DNA from 3 places in the Peribacillus sp. NPDC056705 genome. Region 3 is predicted to be linked to each of the others. Evidence: riboswitches for the same ligand, from Rfam matches in the RefSeq annotation. Region 3 holds a riboswitch; each other region holds the start of a gene.
The links. Region 3 has a riboswitch for lysine ahead of ACFRAK_RS01765 (amino acid permease). Riboswitches for the same ligand answer to the same signal wherever they lie in the genome.
Positions count from the first base shown of each region.

Region 1: it holds a riboswitch for lysine, as region 3 does, so the genes downstream of both, dapA (4-hydroxy-tetrahydrodipicolinate synthase) here and ACFRAK_RS01765 (amino acid permease) in region 3, are expected to answer to the same signal.
Region 2: it holds a riboswitch for lysine, as region 3 does, so the genes downstream of both, ACFRAK_RS04265 (aspartate kinase) here and ACFRAK_RS01765 (amino acid permease) in region 3, are expected to answer to the same signal.

Region 1 covers NZ_JBHTYI010000016.1:118-7,263, forward strand. The annotation lists gene ACFRAK_RS17935 (Lrp/AsnC family transcriptional regulator) at 1-450, shown strand, start outside; gene dapA (4-hydroxy-tetrahydrodipicolinate synthase) at 1,081-1,977, opposite strand; lysine riboswitch at 2,112-2,290, opposite strand; partial or broken gene ACFRAK_RS17945 (MFS transporter) at 2,681-2,996, opposite strand; gene ACFRAK_RS17950 (metallophosphoesterase) at 3,308-5,563, shown strand; gene ACFRAK_RS17955 (sensor histidine kinase) at 6,091-7,146, shown strand, end outside.
Region 2 covers NZ_JBHTYI010000002.1:379,034-386,179, reverse strand. The annotation lists gene sdhB (succinate dehydrogenase iron-sulfur subunit) at 14-787, opposite strand; gene sdhA (succinate dehydrogenase flavoprotein subunit) at 805-2,556, opposite strand; gene ACFRAK_RS04275 (succinate dehydrogenase cytochrome b558 subunit) at 2,627-3,235, opposite strand; gene ACFRAK_RS04270 (YslB family protein) at 3,620-4,090, shown strand; gene ACFRAK_RS04265 (aspartate kinase) at 4,153-5,385, opposite strand; lysine riboswitch at 5,474-5,650, opposite strand; gene uvrC (excinuclease ABC subunit UvrC) at 5,712-7,146, opposite strand, start outside.
Region 3 covers NZ_JBHTYI010000001.1:377,606-384,751, reverse strand. The annotation lists gene ACFRAK_RS01785 (metal ABC transporter permease) at 1-922, opposite strand, end outside; gene ACFRAK_RS01780 (metal ABC transporter ATP-binding protein) at 930-1,685, opposite strand; gene ACFRAK_RS01775 (metal ABC transporter solute-binding protein, Zn/Mn family) at 1,698-2,621, opposite strand; gene ACFRAK_RS01770 (LacI family DNA-binding transcriptional regulator) at 3,289-4,251, shown strand; lysine riboswitch at 4,507-4,692, shown strand; gene ACFRAK_RS01765 (amino acid permease) at 4,788-6,239, shown strand; gene ACFRAK_RS01760 (glycoside hydrolase family 13 protein) at 6,279-7,146, opposite strand, start outside.

The DNA.
Region 1 (7,146 bases), on a different contig from region 3:
GTTCTTGATAATGTTGATATTCAAATTTTAGATTTACTGCAAAAGGATGCACAAATAAGCAATACTGAGCTTGCAAAGCGTGTCAAGTTATCTCCACCAGCTATACATTCTAGGATAAAACGTTTGGAAAATGAAGGATTTATTAATGGGCAAGTAGCAATTTTAAACCAGGAGAAGCTAGGTTTTGATTTATTATGTTTTATTTTTATGAGTACGAATATACATCAAGCTGAAAAACTGGAAGTTTTGGAGAAGGCATTAGCTTCTATGTCGGAAGTATTAGAGTGCCATTGTTTAACAGGTGAGTATGATTATCTTTTAAAAGTGGCTAACAAAGATCGGCAGGAATTAGAAATATTTATTAGAAAGTTAAATAAACTAGGCATAACAAGAATTCAAACTAGCCTAGCTCTCAGAGAAATAAAATATTCAACAGTTTTACCCATATAGAAAAAAAGTCCCGTTCGTAAAAGTCACTTTTACGAGCGGTTTTTGATAGAGCAAGAGAGAGAAAAGTAGTAGAAAGCGACTTCAGGCCATGAGGTAAAAGGGGTTGGATAAAAAAACTCGTTAAAAAAATAGCCTTTATAAAAGAGAAAATAGGCTATTATTCATAATCAAGTGATATAAGTTGATATAAATCCATTTCTAAGTTGAACTATAATAATGTTCGTTCAAAATTTTGAACGTCAAAGCTATAATTACTTTATTTCTTTTGAATGTGTTAAGGAGCCATTATAGATTGAATACTATGGAACGACTCTGTCTTAATAATTACATATCAACATCACTAGAAATAATAAGCTTATGATCAATCCCCGAAATCATTGCTATAGAAAATTCGACATTTACGATTCCTACTGGATACAAAATATATTTTTCTTGAAAATGTAAATCCTCCTTTTGCCCTTAATCATAAAATCATTATATTGCTCAACTAGTTTTAGCACTGAGCCATGCAGTGATAAAAAAGCAGTACACTTCATTCGAAGTTTGCACTGCTTTTTTAAATTTCGCCCGGTTATTATGGTTTTTAATCAGAAAATCGGTATTGAAGACTCGATTAATGAATCATTAAGTTTATTTACTTAACAAAATTGCTTCTGCGTTACTCGGTTGTAGAGCTATTTGTAGTGCTCTTTTTTCTTCATCGTTTAAAGGGACCAATGGTAAGCGGACACCTCCAACATTTAACCCCCGCATATTTAATGCTGATTTTACCGGTGCTGGGCTTGGTGCAGCAAATAATGCTTTCATAATTGGAAGAAGGTCGCGATGTGCAGTGGCAGCAACTTGGACATCCCCATTTTTAAAGCTATTGATCATTTCTTGCATTTCATTGCCAATTATGTGTGAAGCAACCGAAACAATGCCTGTTCCTCCGATGGCTAAAACCGGTAATGTCAATCCATCATCGCCGCTGTACAATGTAAAATCTCTAGTTGTTTTGCTGATGATTTGTGCCATGGCATCTAGGTCACCACTTGCTTCTTTTACTGCCACAATATTGTTGATTTTTGAGAGGCTAACAATCGTCTCAACGGACATGTTCACGACACTTCGTCCTGGGATATTATAAAGCATTACCGGTAATGATGTTGAATGGGCAATAGCACTAAAGTGCTGGAATAATCCTTCTTGAGACGGCTTGTTATAGTATGGGGTAACGAGCATGATTCCGTCGACTCCTGCTGCCTCTGCTTGTTTTGTTAAGCTGATGGAAGCCCTCGTGTTATTTGAGCCAGTTCCAGCTATGACTGGAACTCTTCCATCAACAACTTCTACAACCATTTTGAACAATTCCACTTTCTCTTCTGCAGTTAATGTAGGAGACTCTCCAGTTGTACCAGCTATTACTAATCCATCAGAACCATTAGTAATTAAATAATTTACTAAAGTTCTCGTAGCATTAAAATCAACCTCATCATTATGATTAAACGGGGTAACCATTGCGGTTAAAACTTGGCCAAAATTCATAACTTCACGCCCTTTTGTATAATTTTTATAAAAATTCAGAGGTGGTTAGGGCCATTCAGGAGTAAACGCAAAATAGCAACAACGAGGATTCGCTGCTGCAGTAGAAACAATATTTATCAAAAAAATGTTTCCGCGCATAAGATAGCCCTCCATATAGTTTCCTATATGACAGTCCTGCATTTATTCAATAGCAGAACCAGCTTCAAGAACATGAGATTCTTTCCGCTTCGGCAAATTCCCCTTTCCACAATAGTCATGGGATCTCATTCTCCTCAAAATGTGTACTAATGGTCTTTGCTCCTCTATCCTCACTTCAAAAAGTATGAAGTAAGAAAATATTTAATTGACTGTAATATAACAAGGAATCCTCTTTATTGCAAGGACAATTTAGAAATGTTTTTTTAGAATACATGGATTCACCTTTTTTAGTATTATGTAATCTCAACATTGATAGTTTTATAAAACAAACTGTATGGAAAGTTTCACTCTTTTATAGTCAGTTTTACAAGTGATAGAGCTTATGAAAGTTGGTATGTATCTTATGAATACTTAGAACGATGATCAAGGTGGGGAGGACGGCATGATACAAATTTAACAAAGGGCAGCAAAGATATGAAAATCAGTGTCGTTTAGGAAGCAGAAAACGGATTGCTTCAATGTAAGTAGGATTCCATTGATTCAATTACACTATCAAAAAATTGAAAAGGATGGCCATGAATAACATCAAGCAAATGTTAACCAAACCAAAGACAAAATGATCTGTGGTCCGATAAAAACTGGTCAGAACAATTGCATGAAAGAGGAAGACAAACCGAAGATGTTCGATAGCATTATAGAAGGCAATTTTACTAGCGATTATGTTGCTGAAAATGGATATAAATCCACAGCCAAACAAGATCAAACGGATTGAACTCTTGGTGCTTTCATTCCTTTCAGGATTGGAACGGGATACGTATAACAGCATACGTATCTCCAAATCCATGAGATGGAATGATAAAAGCCATTAAGATTCGTGGGGATAACTACGTAGTTAAGGGGTAGTTCCCCTTTTACATCAAGCAAAGGCAAATCATTACTACAAGCGAAAAATTATCTTAAGTTTTCCTCCAGAAACAATTTAAGTGAACGGAATGTCTATTGGCCATAGGTATTATTTGATTTATTAATATTTAAATTACACTGAACCTATATTTTATTAATAATGCAAAGTTACTATTTTAATTGGAAAACCACATAAAAATTGAAAAATGAGGAGGATATTTTACTTCTTGGGAAATACTTACATAATTATAGCGGCTAAATGATATATAGGAGGAAAAAGATTTTGAAAGTGAAAAGTAAATTTGCTGCAATGTTGACAGTTGTAACGGTGGGATTAACAACTTCTTTATCAAATGTACAAGCATTCTCGGAATCTTCAAATTCAGATAATAAACGTAAACCCGAGCTCGTTTTTCCTGTAATCAGTGATGTACATATAGATGATGGATCAGCTGCTGATATGAACAAGTTTAGAACAGCAATGGATCAATTAAACAAAGCTGCGCCTGAACAGGATGCTTTTGTTGTCGTTGGGGATTTAACGGACTATGGCTACGCTACTGAATATGATAAGTTCTTCTCCATTTATAATGAGAAGAAACAAGGCGATGTTCAATCCATGTTCACTATGGGAAACCATGACTATTGGAATGGACTTTCAGTAGAAAAAGCACAAGATCGCTTTCTCGAGAAAACAGGAATGGATTCCCTTTACTATCATAAAAAAGTAAATGGATATGATTTTATTACGTTAAGTCCGGAAAATGGTAATACGCATGGTTTATATTCTGTTCCTCAAATTAACTGGCTAGGCGAAAAGTTAGCTGCAGCAGAAAAAGAGAATCCGGGCCAACCAATCTTTGTTTTTCTTCATCAACACATTAAAGACACTGTGTATGGAAGTGACTTATGGGGAACTCAGGAAAATAAAGAACTTTTATATGATACATTAAAGAAACATCCACAGGTTATTACATTTTCAGGCCATTCTCATTATCCACTTGAAGACCCTAGAACGATTCATCAAAAAGACTTTACGTCTGTTGGCACGTCTTCTGTAAGTTATTTGGAATTAGAGCCGGGCAAACTTCAAGGGTTTCATCCTGAAGGATATCGGGATATTAGTCAAGGTATGATTGTAGAAGTTTATAATAATGAAGTTGTCCTTAAAAAACGTGATTTTCATAAAGACGATTGGGCAGGAAAACCATGGGTAATCAAACACCCTTCTAAAAAAAATAACTTTACATATACAGACGATCGAGATCAGTTACCACCAGTTTTTGCAGTTAAAGACAAGGCTTCGATTGTAAAAGAAAAATCGGCACTGAAAAGTTTGAATATTACATTTCCACAGGCAAAAGATAACATGCTCGTACATTCTTATCACATTACAGCCAAAAATAAGGAAACAGGGGAGTTAGACGCAGACTTCATCGCATTTTCTGAATTCTATATTGATCCTGTTCCAAAGAATTTAGAATTCCCTGTAGCTGGTCTTAAGCCAGGTACGGATTATAAAATTAAGGTACAAGCACTAGATTCATTTAACAATAGCAGTAAAAAGGTGTTACTGGCTGAAGGTCAGACAAAAGCCCTGGAAATGGTCTCAGCACAAGCTTCCCCTTCTTTAGTAACGGTAGGTCAATCGACTACACTGCAAGTAAAGGTGAAAAATTATGGAAATGGTAATGTGAAAGGGAAAATTAAAGTTGATGCACCTGAAGGTTGGAGTGTGGAGCACAATGAACTTGAGTATGAGCTTTCAGGAACTGAAGAAAAAACGTTGCCAATAAAAGCTACACCTAGTAAGGAAAGTTCCGGTTCATCACAATTCACGATTACTGCTTACGAGGGCGGCCAAAAAATTGGCTCCAAGAATATAAATGTATTCGTAAACATGTTGCTTGGAGAAAGTTTTGACCAATTAGAGTCTGCATTAAAGCCGGCGGTGAATGAAAACATTCCAAGTTCTATTCTCGGTTGGAGCCATGCAACTCCTAACGGCTGGTCGGTTACTAATAGCTCAAATATGCCTGCCGGTACATTGGAGTGGCAAGGTTGGAGTTTCACAACAAAGGACTTTTGGACAAAAGCGGAAGACCAAGATCGTAGCAAATTTGAGCTGGGTCAAGGTGTAATAGCTGTAGCTGATCCTGATGAATGGGATGATAACGGTTCACCATCATCAATAGGCTTTTTTGATAGTACATTAACTTCACCTTCTGTAAAAGTTGATGGTGCAAAAGATCTATACTTGGGATTTGCATCCCATTATAAACAAGAAGGAACGCAAACAGCAGAAGTAACTGCTGTCTTTGATAATGGGGAAAAACAACAAGTTCTCGTTTATGACAATAAAGCTGCTTCCGATAATAAAAATGGACATGTTTTGAATAAGTATGAGGTTAAACCGATTAAGGTTCCTGAAGATGCTTCTTCGATGAAAGTGCAATGGAGGATGCATAATGCGAAAAATAATTGGTTTTGGTCGATTGACGATATTAGATTGGATGACCAAATGATCGTTTCACCAAATGAATGAGAAGAATAGATGAACTTTTCTTGAAACCCGTATTATTAAAAAGCGGACTTCCCTTAAGGGGTAAGTTCGCTTTTTTAATGGTTTATCACTCATTTATTTCGTATACAGCAAAATGAAGGTATAGTTATTAATTTAATAACATTGAAGTGCAGCTTTATTTAACTCTTGGATAATTTATAAACTATTCCATTATTATAAAAGGCAGGATGAAAAACCAATATTTTAACAAAAACTAGCTAGCCGAGACCTCAGAGAAGCTTGCGTCGAGGAGGCTTGGCAGATAGGCCGCGGAAAGGGAGCGGATTTCTGAAAACAACAGGAACGTTTTTTTAATAAAAAAACGGTTGACCGACAATTGAATAGGATTTTTTTCTATGCATTTTAGAAAATTTTAAGATTTGTGTGATATGTTTTTTAAAGTTCTAAGAAAGATTACCGTGGGAAACTTTTTTCATGCAAGAACAGCAGATAAACGGTGAACTTTTCTATAAAAGAGTAAACGAGAGATCGGTATGGGGTGAAAATATTTGTCAATTAAAATGAGATTTCTGTTGTCCTACGTTGGTGTAATTCTTATTTCCATCACCTTATTTTTAGCAGCTGGATTTTTACTTATTTTTGCAATAACAGGTGATATAAAATCGATAGAGCATTTATACAAAAAATCTTATCTCCAAAAACCTTTGACTGCATTAGAAGAAAGTGTGTTTCTCGATTTAAAGCTTTTGGCAAAAAACAATCCAGAGCAGCTTCTGGACGAAGAACAGCTGGAGAAGATTGAACATAGAGATATTAAGATTGTCGTTAGAAAGGGAAATAACATTGAGTATTCGTCCCCCACACTTGATAAGCTAGGCTTGGTTCAATCACTTCCCGTGTTCGAGGAAACGAACATCAATACGCGAGACACAATCAGGATGAAAGACTCTTTTTTCACATATGTGAAGTTTGATTTTTATTTTTCGGATAAAAGTAAAGGAAGTATTTTTGTATTGAGAAAGGCAAGTTCCTATGCTGAGCTTACCCGCGAGTCATTTCCCATTTTATTCGCGCTATTGTTATTGCTGCTTGTAATGATTATTGGACTTTTAAATTATTTAGTTTCAAGAAGCATCATCAAACCTATCTCAATACTTAAAGAAGGTGCAGAGCGTATAAAATCAGGAGATTTAAACTTTGAAATCAAAGCGACTTCGAATGATGAAATCGGACAATTGAATAGGGAGTTTGAGGAAATGAGAAAAAAGTTAAAAGAGTCCGTAAACCTTCAGCTTCAGTATGAGGAAAATCGTAAAGAACTTCTTTCAAATATTTCTCATGATTTGAAGACACCGATTACTTCGATTATGGGATATGTTGAGGGGATAAAAGACGGAGTAGCAAACACCCCGCAGAAAATGGACAAGTATTTATCGACTGTATACCTAAAAGCAAGAGATATGGATTCATTGATAGATGAATTGTTTTTATTTTCCAAGCTGGATTTAAAAAAAGAACCATTCACATTTGAATCGGTCAGACTAGATAAATATTTAAAAGACTACGTAGATGAACTTCAGCTGGATTTAGTCCAGCAAGGAATC
Region 2 (7,146 bases), on a different contig from region 3:
TTCATGTTACTTATTAAACTTCATCACTGCCGAAGAAGTTACGGAATTGTTGGATCGTAGTATCACGGTTCAACGCGGCAATTGAAGTCGTCAATGGAATGCCTTTCGGACAAGACTGCACACAGTTTTGCGAGTTACCGCAGTTTGCAAGCCCTCCATCACCCATGATCGTATTTAAACGTTCAGCTTTGTTCATTGCACCTGTTGGATGTGCATTGAATAAACGAACTTGGGATAATGGTTGTGGCCCAATGAAGTCTGAATTGCTGTTTACGTTCGGACAAGCTTCCAAACAAACACCGCAAGTCATACATTTAGATAATTCGTAAGCCCATTGGCGTTTCTTTTCTGGCATACGAGGTCCTGGTCCAAGATTGTAAGTTCCATCGATAGGAATCCATGCTTTTACCTTTTTCAATGAGTCGAACATACGGCTGCGATCGACTTGCAGGTCACGAACAACAGGGAATGTACGCATTGGAGCTAGACGAACTGGCTGCTCCAATTGATCGATAAGAGCTGTACATGATTGTCTTGGTTTACCATTGATAACCATTGAACAAGCACCACATACCTCTTCAAGACAGTTCATGTCCCATGCGATTGCTGTAGTGTGCTTGCCTTGTACAGTTACTGGATTACGACGAATTTCCATTAGAGCGGAAATTACGTTCATATTCGGGCGGTACGCTAATTCGAATTCCTCATCATAAGGAGCTGAATCCGGTGTATCTTGACGAGTGATTATAAAACGGACTGTTTTAGTCTCAGATTTAGTTTCAACCATTTTTTTGCTCCCCCTCTTTAGTGTTTCGTTGTGTAGTCACGTTTACGCGGTGCGATAAGTGATACATCAATATCTTCGTAATGGAATTCAGGTGCTTGATTTAAGCCTTTGAATGTCGCCATTGTAGTTTTCATGAATTTATCATCATTACGTTCTGGGAAATCAGGTTTGTAATGAGCTCCGCGGCTTTCGTCACGGTTTAAAGCACCAATTGTGATTACACGAGCTAATTGCATCATGTTTTGAAGCTGTCTAGTGAAGGCAGCTCCTTGGTTGCTCCATTTTGCCGTGTCGTTGATGTTAATTTTCTTGTAACGTTCCATCAGCTCAAGAATCTTGTTATCCGTTTCTTTCAGCTTGTCATTGTAACGAACTACAGTAACATGCTGTGTCATCCACTCACCAAGTTCTTTGTGTAGAATATACGCGTTTTCATTACCATCAAGAGACATGACTTCATTCCATTTCTCCTGTTCTTGTTTTTCGTACCCTTCATACAATGAAGAAGGAATGGATTCTGAAGTTTTATCAAGGCCTTCAATATATTTAACGGCATTCGGTCCAGCGACTGAACCACCGTAGATTGCAGAAAGAAGTGAGTTCGCACCAAGACGGTTACCGCCATGTTGTGAGTAATCACACTCACCTGCAGCGAATAAACCTTTGATGTTAGTCATTTGGTCATAATCCACCCAAAGTCCGCCCATAGAATAGTGAACGGCAGGGAAAATTTTCATTGGAACTTTACGAGGATCTTCACCCATGAATTTCTCGTAAATTTCAATGATTCCGCCAAGTTTGATATCAAGTTCTTTAGGGTCTTTATGAGAAAGATCCAGGTAAACCATGTTTTCTCCGTTAATACCAAGCTTCATGTTCATACATACGTCGAAGATTTCACGTGTAGCGATATCACGAGGTACAAGGTTACCATAAGCAGGATATTTTTCTTCAAGGAAATACCAAGGTTTTCCGTCTTTATATGTCCAGATACGTCCACCTTCACCACGAGCGGATTCACTCATTAGACGAAGCTTATCATCTCCAGGGATTGCTGTCGGGTGAATTTGAATGAACTCACCATTTGCATAATTTACACCTTGTTGATAAACGATGGATGCTGCTGATCCTGTATTGATCATTGAGTTAGTTGATTTACCGAAAATGATTCCAGGGCCGCCGCTCGCCATGATGACTGCGTCGCCAGGGAATGATTTGATTTCCATTGAAGTCAGGTTTTGAGCTACGATACCGCGTGCTGTTTGCTCATCATCGATAACAGCTCCAAGGAATTCCCAGCCTTCATATTTCGTTACAAGGCCTTCAACTTCATAACGGCGAACCTGCTCGTCCAATGCGTAAAGTAATTGCTGACCAGTTGTTGCACCAGCGAATGCTGTACGGCTATGTTGAGTACCACCGAAACGACGGAAATCAAGAAGACCTTCCGGAGTACGGTTGAACATTACACCCATACGGTCAAACATGTGGATGATCGATGGTGCTGCTTCGCACATCGCTTTAACCGGCGGTTGGTTAGCCAAGAAATCTCCGCCATAAACTGTATCGTCGAAGTGGATGTATGGAGAATCCCCTTCACCTTTTGTATTTACTGCCCCGTTAATTCCGCCTTGGGCACAAACTGAGTGAGAGCGTTTAACAGGCACTAAAGAAAATAAATCAACCTGTTGTCCCAGCTCTGCTGCTTTGATCGTAGCCATTAATCCAGCTAGACCTCCACCAACGATAACTATTTTACCTTTACCCAATTCTGTCACTCCCTTATTTCCATTAGCCAAGCTATGTTTTTCCTAATACTTATAAATGAACTCTATCTTCTTATACGAAAGCGAAAATTGCACTAACTCCGATATAAGAAAGAAGAACGAAAACGATCAATGTAAAGTATGTCATGATTCTTTGCGATCTTGGTGAAACTGTCAGACCCCAGCTCACTGCAAATGACCATAATCCATTAGCAAAGTGGAAAATTGCTGAGATAATACCGACAATATAGAACCCGATCATGAATGGATTAGAGAAAATTTCCGCCATCATATCGAAATCAACTGTTGCCCCTAGAGCTGCTTGGACTCTAGTTTCCCAAATGTGCCAAACAAGGAAGATCAAAGTTATGATTCCAGTCAAGCGTTGCAGCATGAACATCCAGTTACGGAAGAAGCTAAATCTCCCCAAATTGTTTTTTGCTGTAAAGGCAATATAAATTCCGTATACAGCATGGAAAAGGATTGGTAGATAGATGACGACCCATTCAACCAAAAGCTTTACGGGCGTAAATTCAATCAAATGAACTGCCCCATTAAAAGTCTCTTCTCCTTTTGTTGCCATAAAGTTTACCGATAAATGAAAAATTAGGAATAGACCAATTGGAATTACTCCTAGAAGTGAATGAAGCCTGCGATTCCCAAACTCACGATTCTTTGCCACTAAGTGCCCCCCCTTAATTTGTGAAAAATCATGCAAAGATAATCTGGTGGCTACCTTTTATCTCCGCGTGAAAATATAGTATAGAGTCAAAAAAACTCCTCTATACTTCCTTTACAATTATGTGACATGTCCATTTTACTCCTGACTTCAATGTGCGTCAAGAAAACGGATACAAGAAATCTCTTTTTCAGAATAGATTTTATTGGATTAAATTGTCAATTTTTAATCTATCAAGTATATATTTTGGAGAAATTACAAATTAATCTATTAATATCCCGCTATAATTTCTCATTTTTTTCCATTTGCTATTTAAATAAATAAAAAACAGTATAATTTGCAAAAGAAATACGTTTATAATAGATTTACAGAAAGAGGCGATAAATTATGAAAAAAAATATTGCTGCTGCGATAGAAGAAGAGATTCAAACTGAAGAAATTCAAGCTGAGGAATTCAAAGTTCCAGCTTTCGGGTACGAATTAATCAGAGAAGTTCTATTGAACGATGTTCTCGGAAAAGACTCTAATCAAATCCTCTATTGGGCAGGTAAACAATTAGCAAGAAAATTCCCGTTGAATGGCGATCAGGAAGTTATTGAATTTTTCCAAAGCGCCGGATGGGGCAATCTTGAAATCATGAAGTATACGAAACACGAGATGGAATTATCCCTGACGGGTGAAATAATCAGCCGCCGCTTGGACTTACACCCTGATTGTCACTTCCAGCTTGAAGCCGGTTTCCTTGCCGAGCAGTTTTCACTGCAAAAAAAATTCCTCAGCGAATCAACGGAAGAAATCAAACGCCGCGCAAAAAAAGTGATATTCACCATCCAATGGGATCCCAGAGATCCAATCTAATTAGCCCTTAAAACAGACTTACCCTTTTTACCGGAAGTCTGTTTTTTATTGGACTCCTGCACTTAAGCTAGCACATTTGCATGCTGACCAAGTTTAAATGCTTCATGAAGGGATTCAACCGCCTTCACCATTTCCTTTTCATTGACGACAGTCGAAACTTTAATTTCCGATGTGCTGACCATTTTCACCTGGATGCCTGTATTGGCCATCACTTCAAACATCTCGGCAGCCACACCGGGGTTGGATACCATACCAGAACCGACGATGGACACTTTGGCCAACCCGCTCTCCGTTTCGACCCGGTCGAATCCCAATCGTTCTTTATTATTTTCCAGCACGATCAAGGCCGCTTCCGTATCTCCACTTTTTGTGGAAAAAGATAGATTGGTCGTATCCTCGGCTGTCATGCTTTGAATGATGATGTCCACATTGATCCGGTTTTTCGCAAGTGTCGTGAAGATTGTGGATAATGCCCCAAGTGATTGGGGCAAACCATAAATTGTGACCCTCGTAATACTGTCTTCAAAAGCAATGCCGCGTACAATTAAGTTTTCTTCCATAGTTGCTTCCTCCTCAATGATCGTTCCTGATTCTCTCTCCATGCTTGAACGGACTTCAAGCGGAATTTGATAATTTTTTGCATATTCGACAGCCCTTGGATGGAGGACGCCCGCCCCTAGGTTGGCAAGTTCCAGCATTTCATCGTAAGAAATGGATTGGAGTTTTCGCGCGCCTTTTATGTAGCGTGGATCCGTTGTGAAAACACCTGTTACATCCGTATAAATATCGCATCTATCCGCATTCAGAGCTGCAGCGATGGCAACCGCCGTCGTATCTGAACCGCCTCGCCCCAATGTAGTGATTTCCCCATTTACATCGTTCCCCTGGAAACCGGCCACGACCACTATTTTCTTCTGTTGAAGCTGAGCTTGGATCCTTGAAGCATCAATGTTTAAAATCCGGGCATTCCCATGAACGGATTCCGTTTGCATGCCAGCCTGCCAGCCAGTATACGAAATGGCTTCATGCCCTTCTTCAATCAATGCCATCGTTAACAGGGAAATCGTTACCTGTTCCCCAGTGGTCAATAGCATATCCATTTCCCTTTTGCTCGGGGTTCCGGAAATATCACGGGCCATGGAAACCAATTGGTCCGTTGTTTTCCCCATGGCTGAAACAACGACGACTACCTCATTTCCATTCTCCGCTTCCTCGATTACCCGATTGGCAACATTTTTGATTTTTTCTACGCTACCGACGGATGTTCCGCCGAATTTTTGAACGATTAATGCCATCCTCATGCACCCTCTCTACTTTTTAGGCAATAAAAAAAGCAATGAGAAATATCTCATTGCTGTGATCACATATCCAATACTGTAAACACAGTGAGATAGCTCTCCAGGGTATAAACCCTGACAATCCGCCATTTATTAAATGTCGGACCAGGAAAACAAGGTATGAGTCTTGTCTTCCTTCGGCGTCATCCCCTTTCAAAACCTTTCATGGAAGCTCATACTTCTCCAGGTCTTTACTCTTGAATTCCGCACCTCTATCAGCACTTTTAAGTTGTCTAGTTAAAAATTCCTTTTAATCATAGCATAGTGATTTATCGGTAGCAAGATTATTCTTGTAATTTTCTAACGATTCCCTCGGCTACCCCTTTTGGCATTCCAGCTTCCATGATTTCCTCGACTGTTGCCTCTTTGATCTTCTTCAATGATCCAAAATGCCTTAATAATTGCTTCCTTCGTTTTTCCCCGACTCCTGGAATATCATCAAGCTGGGAGTGAACCGCATTTTTCCCGCGTAGCTGGCGATGAAAAGTAATCGCGAACCGATGCACTTCATCCTGAATTCTTTGCAATAGGTAAAATTCCTGGCTCCGAGAATCAAGAGGTACGATTTCAAGAGGATTTCCGATCATCAATTGCGATGTCCTATGCTTTTCATCCTTAATGAGACCTGAAAGCGGAATCTCAAGGCCCAATTCATTCTCCAGAATATCCCGTACGGCTTCGACATGTCCCTTTCCGCCATCAATGATGATCAAGTCCGGTAGCGGCAGCCCTTCTTTCAATACTCGTGAATACCTTCTTCTGATCACTTCACGCATCGATTCATAATCATCAGGTCCCTGGACTGTTTTGATTTTATATTTTCGGTACTCTCTTTTTTCCGGCTTCCCATCAATGAACACGACTAAAGCGGAAACAGGGTCACTTCCCTGGATATTGGAGTTATCGAAAGCTTCAATTCGATGCGGGGTGTAGATGCCCAGTTGGTTCCCGAGGTTTTCCACCGCATTGATCGTTCTTTCTTCATCCCTTTCAATCAAAGAGAATTTTTCCTGAAGGGCGATGGAGGCATTTTTATTCGCCAATTTAAGCATGTCTTTTTTCGCCCCCCTTTTGGGGTGAATCGTTTTGACCCCAAGCAGCCCTTCGGCCATTTCGGCATCCACTGATTCAGGGAGCAAGATTTCCTTTGGTTTAAAATGGTTCGTAATCTCGTAAAACTGTCCCAGGAATGTAAGTAGTTCCTGTTCGGGTTCATCATAGACCGGAAAAAGTGAAACATCCCTTTCTATTAATTTACCCTGCCGGACAAAAAATACCTGAACACACATCCACCCTTTATCATAGGCAAAGCCAAATACATCCCTGTCGACGAAATCGGTCGTCATCATTTTTTGCTTCTCCATCGTAATATCAATGTGGGCAATCTTGTCACGGAACTCCTTGGCCCTCTCGAAATCGAGCTCTTCAGATGCCACTAGCATTTTTTCAGTCAGTTCTTTTTTTATTTCAGTATGACCGCCGTTCAAGAACCGGTTGATATCATCCACCATTTTTTTATATTCCTGTTCCTCTACTTCATATACACATGGGGCCAGGCACTGGCCAAGATGATAATAGAGACAAACGCGATCTGGTAAAGTATTGCATTTTCTTAGGGGATAGATGCGGTCGAGCAATTTTTTCGTTTCGTTAGCTGCAAATGCATTCGGATAAGGACCGAAATATTTCCCTTTGTCTTTTTTGACTTTTCGCGTAATG
Region 3 (7,146 bases):
ATGAGTGGCTCCCTTTCCTTCTATTCTGTTCGAGAGAATATTTCTTTTTCGTCGATCCCCTTCTCCATATAGATGAAAGCACTCCTCGTTTAGGTGCAAAAAGCAAGGAAAAGAAAAACCATACTGTCGCGGATAAGACAATTAACGGTCCTGTTGGCAAATCATTGACCGATGTACTGATCAACGTTCCAGACACCCCGCTCAACATTCCGAATATGCCAGACAGGATGACCATGATATGAAGCCGCTCAGTCCAATACCTCGCAGAAACCGCAGGCGTGATCAGTAAAGATGCCATCAATACGACACCTACAGCCTGGATACCGATCACCACAGCTGCCACGATCAGCATCATGATGAAATAATCCAGAAAAACAACCGGCAATCCCATCCCCTTAGCAAACCCAGGGTCGAAAGACAGTAATTTGAATTCTTTAAAAAATACGGTACAAGTGAAAATGAGAATAAAGGAAACAGTCATCATCATATATACATCGGACATGACCATTGACGCCGTCTGCCCGAATAAAAAGGTATCCAATCCACTTTGGTTTCCATACTCACTCTGCTGAATCTGTGTAAGCATGATAATTCCGAAGCCAAAGAAGGAAGATAAGACAATTCCCAAGGCCGCATCCTGCTTGATCTTACTGTATCTCGTAAGCACACTGATCAAGAAGACAGCAACTAAGCCAGCCAGGGCCGCACCTATTAGAAAATAAGAAGTGGATTTCACTCCAGTTAAAATGAAGGCGACACAGATACCGGGTAACGCTGCATGTGCGAGCGTATCGCCAAGCAAAGACTGCTTTCTGAGGTAGGCAAAACTGCCGATGACCCCGCTGCTTAATCCGAGGAACATCGTGCCAAGCAATATCCAGCTTGTATTTGGATCAGTAATAATATCCAGCATGTTCATCATGTACACCTCATTTTAATAAAAGGCCGGATTTCGTGTCTGATAGTATCGCTAAACGGCCTCCATATGTTGCCTGTAAGTGTTCTGGAATGAATACTTCCTCCGTCGGACCTATTTTCATCACCTTTTTATTCAATAACATCGTCCAGTCGAAATATTCCTTCACGGTCGATAGATCATGGTGCACAACTAGAACGGTTTTGCCTTTTTCCTTCAATTCCATCAGCAATTGTATGATTGCTTTCTCAGTTGCGGCATCCACCCCTACGAACGGTTCATCCATAAAATAAATATCCGCTTCCTGTGCCAATGCACGGGCCAGGAATATCCGTTGCTGCTGTCCACCTGATAGCTGGCTGATCTGGCGGTTAGCATATTCAGACATCCCTACCTTTTCCAGGCACTCCATCCCCTTCTGCCTTTCGGACTTACCTGGTCGCTTCAACCATCCGAGATGACCATATCTGCCCATCATCACGACATCGAGTGCGTTGGTCGGAAAATCCCAATCCACTGACTCCCGTTGTGGTACATAGCCGATACTCTTCCTCATCGATTTATAAGTAGAACCCCTTATTGTTATTTGCCCTGATATTTTGGGGATCAATTCGAGTATCCCCTTTATCAATGTCGACTTCCCTGCTCCATTGGGGCCAATGATCCCGATTAAATTCCCTTCCGGCACCTCAAATGAGACATCTTCGATAACAGGCTTCTTGTGATAAGCAATCGTTAAACTCTCGACCTTCAAAGCTGCTAGATTCATAGTTTCTCCCCCTTATTTCAAAGCACGGACGATTGTATCGGTATTATGACGGACCATTCCGATATACGTTCCTTCTTCCGTCCCTTTTTCACCCATGGCATCCGAGAACAATTCACCGCCGATTTCCACGTTGTGACCCTGCTTACCTGCGCCTTGAATGACAGCCTCGATGGCCTTCCTTGGTACGCTTGACTCAATGAAAATCGCTTTAATTTTGTTCTTCACAAGATAGTTCCGCATATCCGTCACATCTTTTGATCCATATTCCGATAATGTATTGATCCCTTGGAGCCCTCTTACGTCCAGGCCGTATGACTGACCGTAGTATCCAAAAGCATCATGTGCTGTAACGAGCACCCGCTGATCTTTTGGTATTTTATTAATTTCGTATTGAACATATTTATCAAGTTCCTCCAATTGCAGAGCGTACTCTTCATAATTTTCGCGAAACTCTGCTTCATGGTCCGGATCATTGGCAATCAATTCTTTCTCCACTGCCTCCGCCGCAACGATCCAAAGCTTTACATCAAACCATACGTGGGGATCATGTTCCGATGCACTCACTTTGCGAAGTTGGTTCTCCTTGAAGGCCTCCGTTACGGCAATCGTCGGTTTATCCTTGCTCATCATTTCAAATATACCCGTCATTTTCCCTTCAAGATGCACACCGTTATAAAAAATCATATCAGCCGAATCCAGTGTCTTAACATCACCCTGTGTCGCTTTATATAGATGGGGGTCGACTCCCGGACCCATTAAACTTGTGACCTCGACATGTTTACCGCCGATATTCTCAACCAAATCTCCAATCATTCCCGTTGTTGCAACGATATTCAGCTTACCATTGCCTTTATCACTTTCAACCGTATCATTGCCACACCCCGTTAAAATCAGCAATGCAGCAATCACGCTCCAAATGGATTTCAGAAAGCCCATCCATACTCCCTCCCTTTTTCCTCTTTCTAAAATAGTTTGCCATGCGCAAAAATAAGTGTAAAAATTTTTACATTGTCGTAAATGCTAAAAAGTTTCCTCTATACAACTTATTTCATACTATACACAAATATACAAAAAAAGTGCAACTATTTTTTCAAACATTTCAAAAAGGACAATGAATTTCGCACACGTAAAAAACTGTCAGGAAGCTCCACTGGGGAGCTTCCTGACAGTCGGTCATGCCGTACATGAAACGAACTCTGAAGTTATATTTATATTGTGGGGTTCTAATGGTGAATATAAACTATGGGGGCTATTTCGAACATTGTGAAATTCACGGGTAATAGCGCTGATTTTACGAGTAAAGTGCCAAAATTCACGAGTAAACGCGGGATTTTACGCATTCCATGTGCATTGCCACTCATTTTTTCAAGGAAATTGCCAAGTACGCAAATCCCAATTCAATTCCGCAAAGCACAAAAAGGGTGATTAGGGTTTGAAACATCATGGTCTCCTCCTCCTCTAAGACTTAAAACAATCTTAAAGGATGAAACCCATACCAGAACAAGACCTTATTTGAAGAAATCTTCAGCAGCCCCACACTGTTCTCTTGCCCTGAAATGGGTTTCATACTGTACAATATAAAAAAAGAAAAAACGGTGATACCATGACAAATATTAAAGAAATAGCTCAATGTGCCGGTGTATCTGTCTCAACAGTGTCCCGTGTATTGAATGATCATCCATATGTAAGCCCAGATAAAAGAAAGAGCGTCTTGGAGGCCATCGATCGTTTGAATTATACGAGAAACATAAATGCCATTCATCTTTCAAAAGGTAAAACCAATCTTATCGGCATCATCATCCCCTTCAACAATCACCCATATTACGGGGCAATCGTTAACGGAATCACTAAACAGGCTAATGCAATTGGCTGTCATATCGTCATCTTTCAAACAAATTATGACAGAGAGAAGGAAATCGAGGCTTTTAATATGCTGCAAATGAAGCAGCTCGATGGCATTATCGTTTGTTCAAGGATTTCGGAAATGAAAATCCTTTTGGAATATCAAAAATACGGACCGATCATTTTATGTGAAGATACGGCCCAGGCTGAATTCTCATCCATCAGCATTGATCATTATGCAGCTTTCTCCTGTGCCCTTGAGTACGTGATTGCTAAAGGATATAAGAAAATCGGATACAGCCTCGGCCGTAAAAAGAGCAGAAATAGTTCCCATCGTACAAAGGCCTTTACCGATATCATGAGTAAACATCAACTGATAAACAATAAGGAATGGCTGTTTGAAGGCAGTTATCACATCAAAGACGGTGAACAATTGTTTCAGGAATGGAATTCGATGATGGATAAACCTGAAGCCATCATCATCACGAATGATGACACGGCGGCTGGCTTCATTCTTACCGCTAAGAAATCAGGTATAAGGGTCCCGGAGGATGTGGCCATTCTCGGTTTCAATAATGATAGCCTGGGTGAAATGCTCGACATCACGACCATTTCCCTGCCGTTGGAATGGATTGGGAAAATGGCGGTGGACCTATTTGAGAATCCTGAGCTGGTCAAACATGTAAAACTGGACTACGCCCTTATAAAAAGAAGGACCGTTTAATGATCTCCATGCTTTATTTTGGTATATCGCCATTTGAATTCTTCCTTGCCGCCATCATTCATTAACTAGGAAAAAATAACCACATAAAATAATCATTGCGATATTCATGAGATTATTTTATAATTTTGATATAGTAAAGTTTACTCAATTACTAGCAATCTATTAGCGATTGCATGAATTTCATGAGAACTATCGTCTGACGTCACTTACAAGCTGGCGCAACGATTTTAGAAAATTGAATACTTCCTCATTTACCGATGAGTTAGAGGCTGCAGCTTATAAAAGTAAAACGGACGAGATTCTGGAAAATTCAAGACTCCGTTTGAAAGGATAAATTGCCGAAGTAAGGGTATATTCCATGTATATTCTTGCTGGCGGTGTTACCGAACAGGAACACCACTGTCACGCTTTTTCAAAAAAGCGTGGGGAGCTATCTTCGGAAGGATAAACGGGTTTATTATAAACAGCCGTCGATCTTTTTCGACTGCTGTTTTTTATTTTTCGTTCCCTTCCAATAAAAAGGAGTGTAACATCAATTGTCAAATTCACAATCAGCATCAAGCCCTACTGAACTGAAAAGGAGCCTGAAAGCGCGTCATTTAATGATGATTTCATTAGGTGGAACGATTGGAACAGGTTTATTTTTAGCAAGTGGCGGTGCCATTCATTCAGCCGGTCCCGGCGGTGCCTTGGTGGCATACGCAGTCATCGGCATCATGGTTTATTACTTAATGACAAGTCTTGCAGAAATGGCAGCGTTCATGCCAGTGGCCGGTTCATTCCGTGTCTATGCATCCAAATTCGTCGATCCGTCTTTCGGTTTTGCGATTGGTTGGAACTACTGGTATAACTGGGCAATCACCATTGCCGCTGAATTGGCAGCCGTTGTCTTAATTATGAAGTTCTGGTTCCCGGATAGCCCTTCAATTATCTGGAGTGCCATTGCATTAATCACTATGTTTCTTATCAATTATATGTCAGTAAAAGGTTTCGGGGAGGCAGAATTCTGGTTTGCCATGATCAAAGTCGTGACAGTCGTCATTTTCTTGATCACGGGTGTCCTGATCATTCTCGGGATCATGGGTGGGAAAGACCCAATTGGATTTTCAAATTTCACAATGGGTGAAGGTCCCTTTATCGGTGGGTTCTTTACGATCCTGGGCGTATTTATGGCTGCCGGCTTTTCATTCCAAGGAACGGAATTGCTTGGAGTGACTGCTGGTGAAAGTGAGGATCCAGAAAAAAATATCCCAAAAGCGATCAGATCCGTTTTCTGGCGCATCATCTTATTCTATATCCTTGCCATTTTTGTAATTGGCATGATCATTCCGTTTACCGATTCACGATTATTGAGTGAAGATGTTGCCGTAAGTCCATTCACGCTTGTATTCGAACGGGCAGGCCTTGCATTTGCTGCATCCATCATGAACGCGATCATTCTATCATCCGTACTCTCTGCCGGTAACTCTGGCATGTACGCTTCAACCCGTATGCTATGGGACTTGGCACGTGATGGGAAAGCACCGAAATTCCTAGGCAAGTTAGATAAAAGAGGAGTACCCGTGAATGCACTTATCGTGACTTCTTTAGTAGGCTGCGTTGCATTCTTAGCTTCATTTTTCGGTGACGGCGTCGTTTATATCTGGTTATTGAACGCTTCAGGCATGGCAGGATTCGTCACCTGGGTCGGGATCGCGATTGCCCATTATCGGTTCCGCAAAGCTTACGCAGCTCAAGGCCTTGATATGAATGCTTTACCATTCCGGGCAAAAGGCTTCCCATTCGGGCCTATATTCGCACTTGTCCTTTGCCTTATCATTATCATCGGACAAGGCTATCAAGCTTTCAGCAGCAATGGGATCGACTGGAATTCAATGTTTGTTTCCTACATTGGCTTAGTTTTATTTTTCGCCCTATGGCTCGGCTATAAAATCAAGCATAAAACGAAAATCATTCCCCTGAAGGAATGTGACCTTAAATCAAAATAATGCGCAAAGGACCTGTTCTATGGAGAACAGGTCCTTTTTTCATTTCAAATGATAAACACGGCATTCATATGGACGCAGAGGTTTGCTGGAGATTCCTTCTTCTTCCTGATCATAATTGCCTATCAGCCTTGTGGCTGAATATGCATGCAGTTCTTCAGGCAAAGTATAGGAGGCCTCCTCTTCTTTAAAGTTACATAGCACCAGCAGCTTTTCTTCTTCAAACGATCTCGTGTAGGCAAATATTCGTTCATCATCCGGCCATAGCAGTTCAAAACGGCCATAAACGACGATTTCATGTTTCTTTCGTAATTGGATAAGTTTTTTATAAAAATGAAAAATGGAATTCGGATCATTATAGGCTTTTTCTGCATTAATCTCTGGAAAATTGGGATTAACCTTAATCCAAGGCGTCCCTTTCGTGAATCCTGCGTTCCGGGAGTCATTCCACTGAATCGGTGTCCTCGCATTATCCCTGCTTCGGGCGTGGATGGCTAACATCATCCTCTCTTTTGACCAGCCATGCGAATCGACGAGTTCTTCATATGAATTCAATGTTTCGATATCCCGGTAATCATCGATGCCCTCAAATGCAACATTGGTCATGCCCAGCTCTTCCCCTTGATATATATAGGGTGTCCCTTGAAGCATATGAAGGCAAGCTGCAAGCATCTTTGCGCTTTCAATCCGATACTTTCCATCATCACCAAACCTTGAGACAATCCGGGGCTGATCATGGTTGTTCCAGTATAAACTGTTCCAGCCATCCCCCTCCAAACCAGTCTGCCACTTGGAGAGAATTCGCTTTAAATCGGTAAGCTTCCACTTGTCATTACTCCATTTCCCTGCCGGCCCGCTCCCCAAATCCATATGTTCGAATTGAAAGACCATATGTAGCTCACCACGATCT